Thalassospira sp. TSL5-1: one gene and its partner. The protein of the gene in region 1 interacts with the protein of each later gene in a pairwise test. Links are inferred from orthologs where the notes say so. Each region holds a gene or a part of one and is shown in the gene's direction. Other genes may lie near its edges.

Region 1 (6,824 bases):
AATGCCAATTTCTTTAATGCCTTGCAGGTCGAACGGAACGTTATGTTCCTGATCTTGACGCTGATTATTCTTGTTGCCGCCTTTAACATCATTTCCGGCATGGTGATGCTGGTCAAAGATAAAGGCCGCGACATTGCGATCTTGCGCACAATGGGGGCAACCCGTGGCTCTATCCTGCGGATTTTCTTTTTGGCAGGGGCGTCTATTGGTGTGTTGGGAACCCTGAGTGGTTTGGTCCTGGGGGTTGTTTTTTGCGAAAATATCGAAAGCATCCGCCAGTTCATCCAGAGCCTGACCGGGGCGGACCTGTTTAATGCAGAAATTTATTTCCTGTCGCAATTGCCTGCTGACCTGGATGTCAATGAAGTGGTGATGGTTTGCGTCATGTCGCTGACCCTGTCCTTCCTGGCCACGATTTATCCGGCATGGCGGGCGTCGCGCCTCGATCCGGTGGAGGCGCTGCGTTATGAGTGACCTTCAGAAAAAATCTGCAGCGCAGCGTCAGGTGAAACCGATGCTGAAACTGGAAAAAGTGGTTCGATCCTTTGCGCAAGGGGCTGAGCGGCTTGATGTTTTGAAGTCGGTTGACCTGACCATTAATGAAGGTGAAATCGTTGCGCTGGTCGGGCCGTCAGGGGCGGGGAAATCAACCCTGTTGCAGATTGCCGGCTTGCTTGAACGCCCTGATAGTGGATCTGTGTCGATTGGGGGAAAGCGCAGTACGGATTTGTCGGATCAGGCCCGCACACAAATGCGCCGCGATCATATTGGTTTTGTGTACCAGTATCATCACTTGTTGCCGGAATTTTCCGCGATCGAGAATGTGGTTATTCCGCAAATGATCGCGGGTCTTCATCGCAAAGATGCCGAAGCACGGGCGATGGAACTTCTGCAATGCCTGGGAATTGAAGCCCGCGCCCAGCATCGCCCCGCACGTCTTTCGGGCGGGGAGCAACAGCGCGTTGCCATCGCCCGGGCGCTTGCCAATGTTCCCGATGTTTTGTTTGCCGATGAACCAACCGGCAATTTGGACCCGCAAACGGCGGAAAATGTTTTTGGCATGCTGGTGTCATTGGTGCGTCAAACCGGGCTTGCGTCGCTGATTGCAACCCACAACCCTGAACTGGCCCGTCAGATGGACCGGATCATTACCTTGCGTGATGGTCATCTTGTCGAGCTGGAGCCGGAAACACTTTCATAATCGGTTTGCGGTTTTTATAATTATCTGGCTGGTGGGCGCCCTTGCGGCGCCCGTGGCTTTTTTGCTTTTGTTTAGGTGTCGAGGTCGCTGGCAATGGAAAACGGTTTTATCCACCTGCGTGTTCATACGAACTATTCACTCGCTGAAGGTGCCATAACGACCAAGGAACTGGTGAAGCTGTGCGCTGCGGACCAGCAGCCCGCTGCTGCCATGACCGACACCAACAATATGTTTGGCGCGCTTGACTTTGCCGGTGCGGCCAGTGGCTCCGGCGTGCAGCCTATTTTGGGTGTGCAGATCGGGATTGAACGCTTTGGGACCGAGGTGGTGCTGGGCAAGGCCGGGCGCGAACCTGACCCGGATGAACTGGTTTTACTCGCACAAAGCAAAACCGGCTATTTTAACCTGCTGAAAATAGTTTCCCGCGCCCATATGACAACAGAAGCAGGCAGCACGCCCAAGGCCCTGCTGGAACATCTTGCCGAGCATTGTGAGGATGTCATTTGCCTTACAGGCGGACCCTCCGGGCCGATTGCCCGTCTGCTGCGCGAGGAACAACAGCCTAAGGCAACAGATTGCCTTTTGCGCCTGAAAGAGATTTTTGGCGACCGGCTTTATATCGAACTCCAGCGACATGGACTGCCTTCGGAGGAGGCGATAGAGCCCGCCCTGATCGACATGGCCTACGAACATGACGTGCCGCTGGTTGCGACGAACGATTGTTATTTTCCGCGTGTGGATATGTATGAAGCCCACGATGTGTTTATTTGCATCGGGCAGGGGGCCGTTGTTGGCCAGGAAGATCGCTGGCGTTTGACGCCGGATCACCGCTTTAAAACGGCTGCCGAGATGCGCGAGCTGTTTGCCGACTTACCTGAGGCCTGCGACAATACCGTCATCATTGCCCAGCGTTGCGCCTGGCATGTGGAGAAAATTGACCCTATTCTGCCGCCATTTGACTGTGGGGAAGGCCGCACCGAGGTTGACGAATTGCGCCATCGGTCCTTTGATGGTTTGCAGGCCCGGCTTGACAAATACGTCTATAGTCCGGGCATGTCCGAGGAAGACAAAAAGAAAATTGCCGAGCCCTATAATGCCCGCCTTGAATACGAGTTGGGCATTATTGTTCAGATGGGCTTTCCCGGTTACTTCTTGATCGTTGCCGATTTTATTCAGTGGGCCAAGGAACATGATATTCCTGTCGGGCCTGGTCGTGGGTCCGGTGCCGGGTCGCTTGTGGCCTATGCACTGTTGATTACCGACCTTGATCCGCTTCGTTTTTCGTTGCTGTTTGAACGTTTCCTTAATCCGGAACGTGTCTCGATGCCTGACTTTGACGTCGATTTCTGTCAGGACCGGCGCGGCGAAGTGATTGAATATGTGCAGCACAAATATGGTTATGACCGTGTTGCCCAGATTATTACCTTCGGTAAATTGCAGGCAAAGGCCGCCGTGCGCGATGTGGGCCGTGTGCTGGGCATTCCGTATGGCTATGTCGATAAAATCTGTAAAATGATACCCGGCGATCCGGCTAAGCCGATTCCGCTAAAAGAAGCAATTGATATGGAACCGGACCTGCGCCGCATCGCGCGCGAGGACCCGGATATTGACCGCCTGCTGACCATTGCCATGCAAATTGAGGGGCTGTATCGAAATTCATCTACCCATGCGGCCGGTGTGGTGATTGGTGACCGTGACCTGGATGAACTGGTTCCGCTTTATCGTGATCCGCGTTCGGATATGCCCGTCACCCAGTTCAACATGAAGTTTGTTGAAAATGCTGGGTTGGTTAAGTTCGACTTTTTGGGCCTTAAAACCCTGACGGTGATTATCGAGGCCGTGAATTTGATGCGCCTGCGCGATGATGTGCCGCAGGATTTTGACATCAGTGCCATTCCGCTTGATGACCGGCAATCGTTCAAGCTTTTGTCGGCGGCGGAAACGGTTGGGGTGTTCCAGCTTGAATCCCAGGGTATGCAGGATGTGTTGCGCGGCCTGAAACCGGATACCCTGGAAGATATTATCGCTGTGGTGGCGCTGTATCGTCCCGGCCCGATGGATAATATTCCCTATTATATTGCACGTAAGCACGGGCGCGAAGAGCCTGACTACATGCACCCGATGCTCAAGCCGATCCTCGAAGAAACCTATGGCATCATGATCTATCAGGAACAGGTCATGCAGCTTGCCCAGATTATGTCTGGTTACTCGCTTGGCGGCGCAGATTTGTTGCGCCGTGCGATGGGTAAGAAAATTGCCGAGGAAATGGAAAAGCAGCGTTCGCTGTTTGTGGACGGGGCGGAAAAGAACAATGTCGATCGTCAGCAGGCATCGGACATTTTTGACCAGGTTGCCAAATTTGCGTCTTACGGCTTTAACAAGTCGCACGCGGCAGCTTACGCGCTTGTGGCCTATCAAACGGCTTATCTGAAGGCGAATTACCCGGTCGAATTTATGGCCGCGTTGATGACGCTGGATATGCACAACACAGACAAGCTGGCAATTTTCAAACAGGAAGTCGAACGCCTGAAAATTGAAATTTTGCCGCCCTGCGTCAATAAATCCGGCGTTGCCTTTACCGTGGAAAATCATGGTGGCGTGCGCAAAATTCGCTATGCACTGGCTGCGGTGCGCAATGTGGGTGACGCGGCGATGGAAAGCCTTGTTAATGCCCGTGAACAGCAGGGCGCGTTTAAGGACCTTACCGATTTTGCATCGCGTATTGATAGCCGGGCGCTGAATAAGCGTCTGCTGGAAAATCTGGTGCGGGCAGGGGCACTGGATTGCCTGCATGATAACCGCCGCGTCATGTTTGAAAATGTCGATAAAATCCTGGCCGTATCCCAGCGTGAAATGCAGGCCCGAAATAACGACCAGATCAGCATGTTTGGCGATGACAGCGGATTTGGCAAAGATACCATTCGTCTGCCTGACGGCCGCGACTGGGTGCCGATGGAAAAACTGACCGAAGAATTTTCGGCTATTGGTTTTTATCTGTCAGCCCATCCGCTTGATACCTTTGGCAAAAGTCTTCAGCGTATTGGTGTTGCCCCCTATGTCGAGCTTGAAGCCCGAATGCGGGCGCAAAATAAGGGGTCGATCAAACTTGCCGGGACATTGATCAATGCCCGCGAGATGATTTCCAAAAAGAACGGCAGCAAGTTTGCCTTTGTTATGCTTTCTGATGCTACGGGCAGTTTTGAAGTGGCCTTCTGGGCCGAAACCTGGGCTGCCTATAAGGAAATCATTAATTCGGGTCGTCCGATGCTGTTGCTGGTTTCAGCAGAAATACGGGAAGGTCAATTGCGCATTCAGGGCCAGCGGGTCGAGGATTTGGAGCAGGCCGTTGCCGGTGCGGCCGAAGGTATTCGCATTCGGCTGACCCGCCCGGAACCGATTACCGAAATTCGAGAATTGCTTGAAAAGTCGGGCAGAGGCCGAGGGCTTGTGAATATTTCATCGGTTTGTTCCGATGGTCGCATTGCGGAAGTCGAACTGGCTGACCATTTCAAGGTTGGTCCATCATTGATCGGTGCGGTCGGGTCGATTCCTGGTGTGGAATTTGCCGAAGAGATCTGACCGGCCTTTTATTGCGGTTTTTGTGGCCCTAAACGTGTAGTTAGGGCTTGCAATCTGCGGGGGGCGGCGCTAAAACCCGCCTCGAACATCACACGTGGGAGCGTGGCGATCCCTTTATGGTCGTCCATCCGGTGTTTTGCCAGGTGGCAAAATTCCTTCCCACGGAGGTATTAACCGGAAAACGGTAGGAAATTATCATGGCATTGCCAACCTTTACCATGCGTCAGCTCATGGAAGCCGGCGTTCACTTTGGTCACCACACCCGTCGCTGGAACCCGAAGATGAAACCGTTCATCTTTGGTGCACGTAACGACATTCATATCCTGAACCTGCAGGAAACCGTTCCGATGCTGCATCGTGCGATGCAGGCTGTTCGCGACGTGACCGCTGCTGGTGGCCGTGTTCTGTTTGTTGGCACCAAGCGCCAGGCTTCGCCGGTTATCGCCGAAGCTGCAAAGCGTTGCGGCCAGTATTATGTGAATCACCGTTGGCTCGGCGGTATGCTGACCAACTGGAACACCGTTTCGGGTTCGATTAAACGCCTGAAAGAACAGGACGAAATCCTGAATTCTGGCGCTGAAGGCCTGACCAAGAAAGAAATCCTGAACCTGACCCGTTCGCGTGACAAACTGGAACGCGCTCTGGGCGGCATTAAGGACATGGGTGGTCTGCCCGACATTATTATCGTGGTTGACACCAACAAAGAATCTCTCGCGATCCATGAAGCACGCAACCTGCATATCCCGGTTGTTGCTGTTCTGGACTCGAACTCGGACCCGCAAGACGTTCAGTATCCGGTTCCGGGCAATGACGACGCGATCCGCGCTATCCAGCTGTATTGTGACCTGTTTGTTGGTGCCGTTCTTGACGGTATCCAGGCCGAAATGACGGCTTCTGGTGCAGACCTCGGCGAAGCCGAAGAACTGCCGGCACAGGAAGCTGCTGCTACCGAAGCTGCCGATCAGGCTGCTTCCGCTTAAATTTCATTTTATACCCAGGGAAGCGGCGGCTATCATGCCGCCGTTTCTTTAGGTGTTATCCACTTGATCGCGTAATAGGGGCTTTAAAAATGGCTATTACCGCTGCTCTCGTGAAAGAGCTTCGCGAAACCACCGGCGCTGGCATGATGGACTGCAAAAAGGCGCTTTCCGAAACCGATGGCAACCTTGAAGCAGCCGTTGACTGGCTTCGCACCAAAGGTCTTGCTGCTGCTGCCAAGAAAGCAGGCCGTGTTGCTGCCGAAGGTCTGGTTGGTGTCGCAGTTAATGGTACTTCGGGTGCCGTTATCGAACTGAACGCTGAAACCGATTTCGTTTCGCGTAACGAAGATTTCCAGAAATTCGTTTCCCAGGTTGCAGAACTCGGTATCGTTGCCAATGGTGACATTGATGCGCTGAAGGCAACTGCATTTCCGGGTACTTCGCGTAATGTCGAAGAGCAGGTTACGCACATGATCGCCACCATTGGCGAAAACATGAACCTGCGTCGCGTTGCTTCTGTTTCGGTCGACAAGGGTGTTGTTGCATCCTACGTTCATGCCTCTATCGCTCCGGACCTCGGTAAGATCGGCGTTCTGGTTGCTTTGGAATCCGAAGCTGACGCTGCTGTTCTTGAAGGTCTTGGCAAGCAGATTGCCATGCACATTGCTGCAACCAATCCGGCATCAGCAACCATCGATGATCTGGATCCGGAACTGGTAGAGCGTGAAAAAGCCGTTCTGACCGAGCAGGCCAAAGAATCCGGTCGTCCGGACGAAATTATTGCCAAAATGATCGAAGGCCGTATTCGTAAATATTACGAACAGGTCGTTCTGCTTGAGCAGACTTTCGTGATCGACGGTGAAAACAAGGTCAAAACCGTGATTGAAAACGCTGCCAAAGACGCTGGCAAGCCGATCACGTTTAAAGGATTCATCCGTTTTGAACTCGGCGACGGGATCGAGAAGGAAGAAAAAGACTTTGCTGCTGAAGTTGCAGAGCAGCTGAAGAAGTAAGAAATCTGATCGAATTGATGCGTCAGGTGTCAATTCGTGTATGATCCAGAC
Region 2 (5,622 bases), on another replicon or contig:
CAGATTGAACGCGGCGAAGGTGGTGATTATGTTGATCCGGTTGCGGTACGCGACGAGGTTTTTCAGGCCAGACGTTACTTTACGCAGCGTAGCTGGAAAATTATCAATGTGACGCGCCGATCCATTGAAGAAACCGCAGCCATGATTATGGCGACCCTGAATGACCGCCGGGAGGAAAGTGAATGAACCGTCTTGTTTTGGCATCTGGCAGCAAGGCCCGCTTGATGATGCTGCAAAATGCCGGTGTTGATTGTGAAGCTGTTGCTTCGATGATTGATGAAGACGGTTACAAGCAGGCCATGAAGGCAGAGGGGGCATCGGCAATGGAAGCCGCCGAAACCCTGGCGGAAATGAAGGCCCTGCGCATGTATCGCCAGCGCCCGGATGCGATTGTGATTGCCGCCGACCAGATGCTGGAATGCAATGGAATCTGGTTTGACAAACCTCAGGACCGGGACCAGACCCGTGCGCAGCTTCTGGCGTTGCGGGGCAAGCGCCATCAACTTGTTTCAGCCGCCGTGATTTATAAGGAAGGATCACGGATTTGGGGCAAAATCGATACCGCCCATTTAACTATGCGCAATTTCAGTGATGACTGGCTGGAATGGTATCTTGACCAGGCGGGTGAGGAAATTTTCCATTGTGTGGGCGGGTATCAGCTTGAAGGGTTGGGCGCGCAGCTTTTTACCGAGGTCAAAGGGGACTATTTTACCGTCCTGGGTATGCCGCTTTTGCCCTTGATCGGTTTTTTGCGCGATCATGGTGTTCTTAAGGCCTGATTGTTGTTCTGTGTTTGCCCGACGGATTTATGATGGATTTTGATATTTCAAACAATATTCGCACTTTATCAGGAACGTCGCGTTTGGCTGGAGTGATGGGCTGGCCGGTTGCCCATTCCAAATCGCCGCGATTACAGGGATACTGGCTGGCAAAACATGGCATTGATGGCAGCTATATGCCCTTGCCGGTTGCGCCGGAAAATTTTGCATCTGCCGTTAAATCTTTGCGGGATTTGGGCTTTGCCGGGGTGAATGTGACCATTCCGCATAAGCAGGCGGTTTTTGACGTTTGTGATGAATTAAGTGTGCGGGCACAGCGGATTGGTGCGGTAAATACTGTCACATTCGCACCTGATGGCAAAATATTGGGCGATAATACAGACGGGTTTGGCTTTATCGAAAATTTGCGTCAATCCACACCGGAAATTGATTTTACCAGCAGTCCAGCCATGATTTTGGGGGCAGGTGGGGCCTGCCGGGCAATTATTGTGTCCTTGCTTGATGAAAACTGCCCGGAAATTCGCCTGCTTAACCGGACAAAAAGCCGTGCCCAGGCCCTGGCAGATGACGTAAATGATCCCCGCATTCAGGTTATTGATTGGAACCAGGCTCATCACTGTCTGGATGATGCGGCCTTATTGGTCAATACCACCAGTTTGGGTATGATCGGGCAACCGCCTCTGGAAATTGATCTTGCCGGTTTGGCTGCACAGGCAATTGTTACCGATATTGTGTATGCGCCGCTTAAAACCGGGCTGTTGGCCCAGGCAGAAGCACAGGGAAACCGGATTGTTGACGGGTTGGGTATGCTTTTGCATCAGGCCCGGCCGGGATTTCATCGCTGGTTTGGCGTTGATCCGGCAGTAACTTCTGAATTGCGCGATTTCGTATTGGCCAGTGCCCAAGAATAATGGGAATTTCACATATGGAAATTCTGGGTCTTACCGGTTCGATCGGTATGGGGAAATCAACGGCGGCGGGCATGTTTCGCTATCTTGGTGTGCCGGTTTATGATGCCGATGCAAATGCCCATCGGTTAACTACGCCGTCTGGCCCGGCCTTTGGGGATATTGCCGCGCGTTTTCCCGATGTTATTGTTGATGGTAAAATTGACCGACAATTGTTGGGGGCGCAGGTTTTTGGGCATCCGGCAGCGTTAAAAGACCTGGAGGGGATATTGCACCCCCTCATTCGGGCGGCGCGAAATGATTTTATCCGTCATTGCCAGCGTAATGGCTTCCCCCTGGTGGTTTTGGATATTCCTTTGCTGTTTGAAACCGACGGACAAAAACAGTGTGACCATGTTGCGGTGGTATCGGCCCCGGCCTTCATCCAAAAGCAGCGGGTGATGAAACGCCCCGGGATGACCCCGCAAAAATTTGCCGAAATTCTCAAAAAACAAACGCCCGATTGGGAAAAACGGCGCAAAGCCGATTTTATTATCCCGACCGGCCTTGGACGTGCGGTGACATTTCGGGCGATTCAGTCCATTATCCACCAATTGACACATCGGAAATAACGGAACTGCCATGCGTGAAATCGTTCTTGATACAGAAACCACCGGTCTTGACCCTTATGCCGATCATCGGCTGGTTGAAATTGGCTGTATCGAACTGGTCAATCACATGCCAACCGGAAACCAGTATCATCAATATATCAATCCGCAGCGGTCCATGCCCAAGGAAGCCTTTGATGTGCACGGGCTGGGCGATGAGTTTTTGGCCAAGCAGCCTGTTTTTGCCGAAGTTGTAGACGAGTTTCTTGAATTCATCGGCGATGATTCCAAACTTGTCATTCACAATGCCGCGTTTGATATGAAGTTTTTGAATGCGGAACTGGGCTGGTTAAACAAGCCGTTGATTGCCAATGATCGCGCGATTGATACGGTGCAAATGGCGCGTAAAAAATTTCCCGGATCACCCGTTAGCCTGGATGCTTTGTGCCGTCGTTTCAAAATCGACAATTCCAATCGTACCCTGCATGGCGCGCTGTTGGACTCTGATTTGCTGGCGATGGTTTATCTGGAACTTTTGGGCGGGCGTCAGCACGGCTTGGGGCTGGATTCCAGCCTGTCTGGTCAGTCTGAATTGGGTTCTGCTCATCAGATGGTCAAATCGGCAAAACCGTATCGCGAACCACGGCCCCATGCGGCAAAGCCCGAAGAAGTGGCACGCCATCAGGCTTATATTGCAGATAAAATAAAAGATGCTGTCTGGTTAAAATAGCGCGCATCATTTCGGGGGGAAGGGTGTTGATCGGTCGGAAAAAACCGCGGTTTTTGGGCCTTGAAACAGGCTTGGGTACTGGCATCATATGGATGTGCCTGTTTGTTTTTTCTGGGCAGGGGCAGGCAGAACAACAATTTGCAACATTGCCAGAAACCTCCTTACCAGAACAGTCCCCTCCTTATATTCTGCATCAAAGTTTTCCCCGTGATGCGAAAGAAGGGCGTCCGGAACAGTTGTTTTTTGACGCAATGGCCCGGAAACTGTTTGAGGATGCCGGGCTTTCCTTTATCGAGCAGCCGCAACAACCCTGGAAGCGGGCTTATCAGGAAACAATATATGGTCCGCGACATGTTATTTATCCGACAACCCGTACGGAAGAACGTGAAGACAAACTGAAATGGGTTGGCCCCATCAGTCGCACCTTCTGGAATTTGTATAGCCGTAAAAATTCGGTTTGGGCGGGGCGCAAGATTGCCGATATTTTTAAGTCCGCCCGGATCGGGGTAACCCTTGGATCGGCCCGCGAACATTATTTGCGCAAACGTGGTGCGAAAAACGTTGTTGCGGTTGCCCGGGATGATCAGCTTTTTGCCATGTTGAACGCCAACCGGATTGATGTGTTGGCAATGGGGTTCGCATCAATCGATTTTTTGACCAATGACCTGAAACAACCCGATATCGATATTGGCCTACTGACAAGCTATCGTGTTTGTTATTTGTATTTTGCTCTGAGCAAGGACAGCCCGAATACCGACGTGATGGATTTGCAAAACAGTCTGGAACGATTTTATCAAGATGGACGTTTCCTGGCGATGCGTCGCAAATTTGACCTGAATGCGGACCCGGAAAACTATTTTATCAAGGCTATTACAGACCCGAAAAATCGCAATGTCGGCTGCAAAGATATTGATTAGAGTATATTGGCTATATCTATATTGTATTTTTAGAGATTTATGTGGATTTAGGCATTACAGTTCGGCATCCATTATCCCTGCGTTTTGCATTCTGTTGAGCGATTTTCGGTCATTTCTGCCTGCCTTTCATCAAGGGCTGGACCACAGAATGTAAAATTGGTAATACCAATTAGATATTTTTGGCAAAAGAGCAGACAGATCCCGCACATCATGCCTGCCAATGTGCCTATCAGAGAGGGAATCGGAATGTCTTTTGCGCCATCATCGGCATCTTCTGCATCGTCACCATCATCCAAACCCCGGGTCGGTTTGTTTGTGACCTGTCTGGTTGACATGTTTCGCCCGACTGTCGGCTTTTCAGCGGTTAAGTTGCTCGAAGAAGCAGGCTGCGTTGTCGATGTGCCGATGGAGCAGGTGTGTTGTGGTCAGCCAGCCTTTAATTCCGGCGATCTGGAATCGGCGCGCAAGGTGGCAAGGCCCCTGATTGCAATGTTTGAAAACCACGATTACGTGGTTGCCCCCAGTGGCTCCTGTGCGGGCATGATGATCAAGCATTTTCCCGAACTGTTTGCCAATGACCCGGAACTGGCCGAACCGGTCAGGGCGCTGGCAGGGAAAACCTGGGAACTGGTTTCGTTTTTAACCGATGTCATGAAACTTGACGGCGTTGCCGCCGCCTTTGAGGGCAGCATTACCTATCATGACAGTTGTTCGGGTTTGCGGGAGCTGAAGGTCAAGGAACAGCCACGCAAATTGCTGCGTACTGTTAAGGGACTTGAGATTAAGGAATTGCAGGAACCCGAAACCTGCTGCGGGTTTGGTGGAACATTCTGTGTCAAATACCCGGAAATTTCCGGCAAAATGGTTGGCGATAAAACCACGGATATTAAAAACAGCGGTGCCGACATGCTGGTGGCGGGCGATATGGGGTGCCTTTTGAATATGGCAGGCAAGCTGCGCCGCGAGGGATCGGACATGGAAGTGCGCCATGTTGCCGAGGTCCTGGCCGATATGACAATGGCTGCCCCGGGCATTGCCGGTTCGGAGAAGGGCTAAGTCATGGAACAGTCAACCTCGCCGAAATTCAAGCAAAATGCCCATCACGCCTTGCAGGATGCCAGCCTGCAACGGGCCCTTGGCCGCCTTAAAACCGGTTTTAAGGATAAGCGCACGGCCGCTATTGCCAATATGCCGGAATTTGAAAAACTTCGCGATACTGCGCGTGATATCAAAAATCATACCCTGGCCAATCTGGACCATTATCTGACGGCCTTTGAAGCCAATGTTATCGCCAATGGTGGGCATGTGCACTGGTGTGCCGATGCCGAGGAAGCCCGGCAAACGGTTTTGAAAATTTGCCAGGATAAAAAGGCCAAATCGGTGCTGAAGGGCAAATCGATGATTTCGGAAGAAATCGGCCTGAATGCCTTTTTGGAAAAGCAGGATTTGAAGGTCGTTGAAACCGATCTTGGCGAATATATCATTCAATTGCGCAAAGAACCGCCCAGCCACATTATTGCCCCGGCAATTCATGTTCACAAGGAACAGGTGGCCGACAGTTTCCGTGAAACCCACAAGGGGCGCGATATTAACCGCCCGCTGGATGAACCGCGTGATCTGCTTGATGAAGCCCGCGAAGTCATGCGCGAGCATTTCTTTGCCGCCGATGTCGGTATTACCGGCGCCAATTTCCTGATTGCG

The links. Proteins that work in one complex are often made in the same cells at the same time.
Region 2: the proteins of dnaE (region 1) and dnaQ interact in binary tests that used the Escherichia coli proteins (3 or more experiments, as listed by UniProt). The link is inferred for Thalassospira sp. TSL5-1 from one-to-one orthologs.

What each region holds. Positions count from the first base shown.
Region 1 is NZ_KV880637.1:1,837,391-1,844,214, reverse strand. What follows is about bases 948-4,980. They hold dnaE (DNA polymerase III subunit alpha), read left to right. Parts: upstream 948-1,294; coding sequence 1,295-4,780; downstream 4,781-4,980. Other genes in these bases: rpsB (30S ribosomal protein S2), read left to right, coding at 4,978-4,980; LF95_RS08725 (ABC transporter ATP-binding protein), read left to right, coding at 948-1,201. Outside these bases: LF95_RS08730 (lipoprotein-releasing ABC transporter permease subunit), read left to right, coding at 1-474; more of LF95_RS08725, read left to right, coding at 467-947; more of rpsB, read left to right, coding at 4,981-5,760; tsf (translation elongation factor Ts), read left to right, coding at 5,850-6,773. UniProt on the Escherichia coli protein: DNA polymerase III is a complex, multichain enzyme responsible for most of the replicative synthesis in bacteria. This DNA polymerase also exhibits 3' to 5' exonuclease activity. The alpha chain is the DNA polymerase catalytic subunit.
Region 2 is NZ_KV880638.1:172,574-178,195, forward strand. Bases 1,326-4,156 are described here. They hold dnaQ (DNA polymerase III subunit epsilon), read left to right. Parts: upstream 1,326-2,308; coding sequence 2,309-3,004; downstream 3,005-4,156. Other genes in these bases: LF95_RS10335 (shikimate dehydrogenase), read left to right, coding at 1,326-1,690; coaE (dephospho-CoA kinase), read left to right, coding at 1,705-2,298; LF95_RS10350 (substrate-binding periplasmic protein), read left to right, coding at 3,241-3,921. Outside these bases: LF95_RS10325 (pyruvate, water dikinase regulatory protein), read left to right, coding at 1-186; LF95_RS10330 (Maf family protein), read left to right, coding at 183-779; more of LF95_RS10335, read left to right, coding at 812-1,325; LF95_RS10355 ((Fe-S)-binding protein), read left to right, coding at 4,168-4,977; LF95_RS10360 (LutB/LldF family L-lactate oxidation iron-sulfur protein), read left to right, coding at 4,981-5,622. UniProt on the Escherichia coli protein: DNA polymerase III is a complex, multichain enzyme responsible for most of the replicative synthesis in bacteria. The epsilon subunit contain the editing function and is a proofreading 3'-5' exonuclease.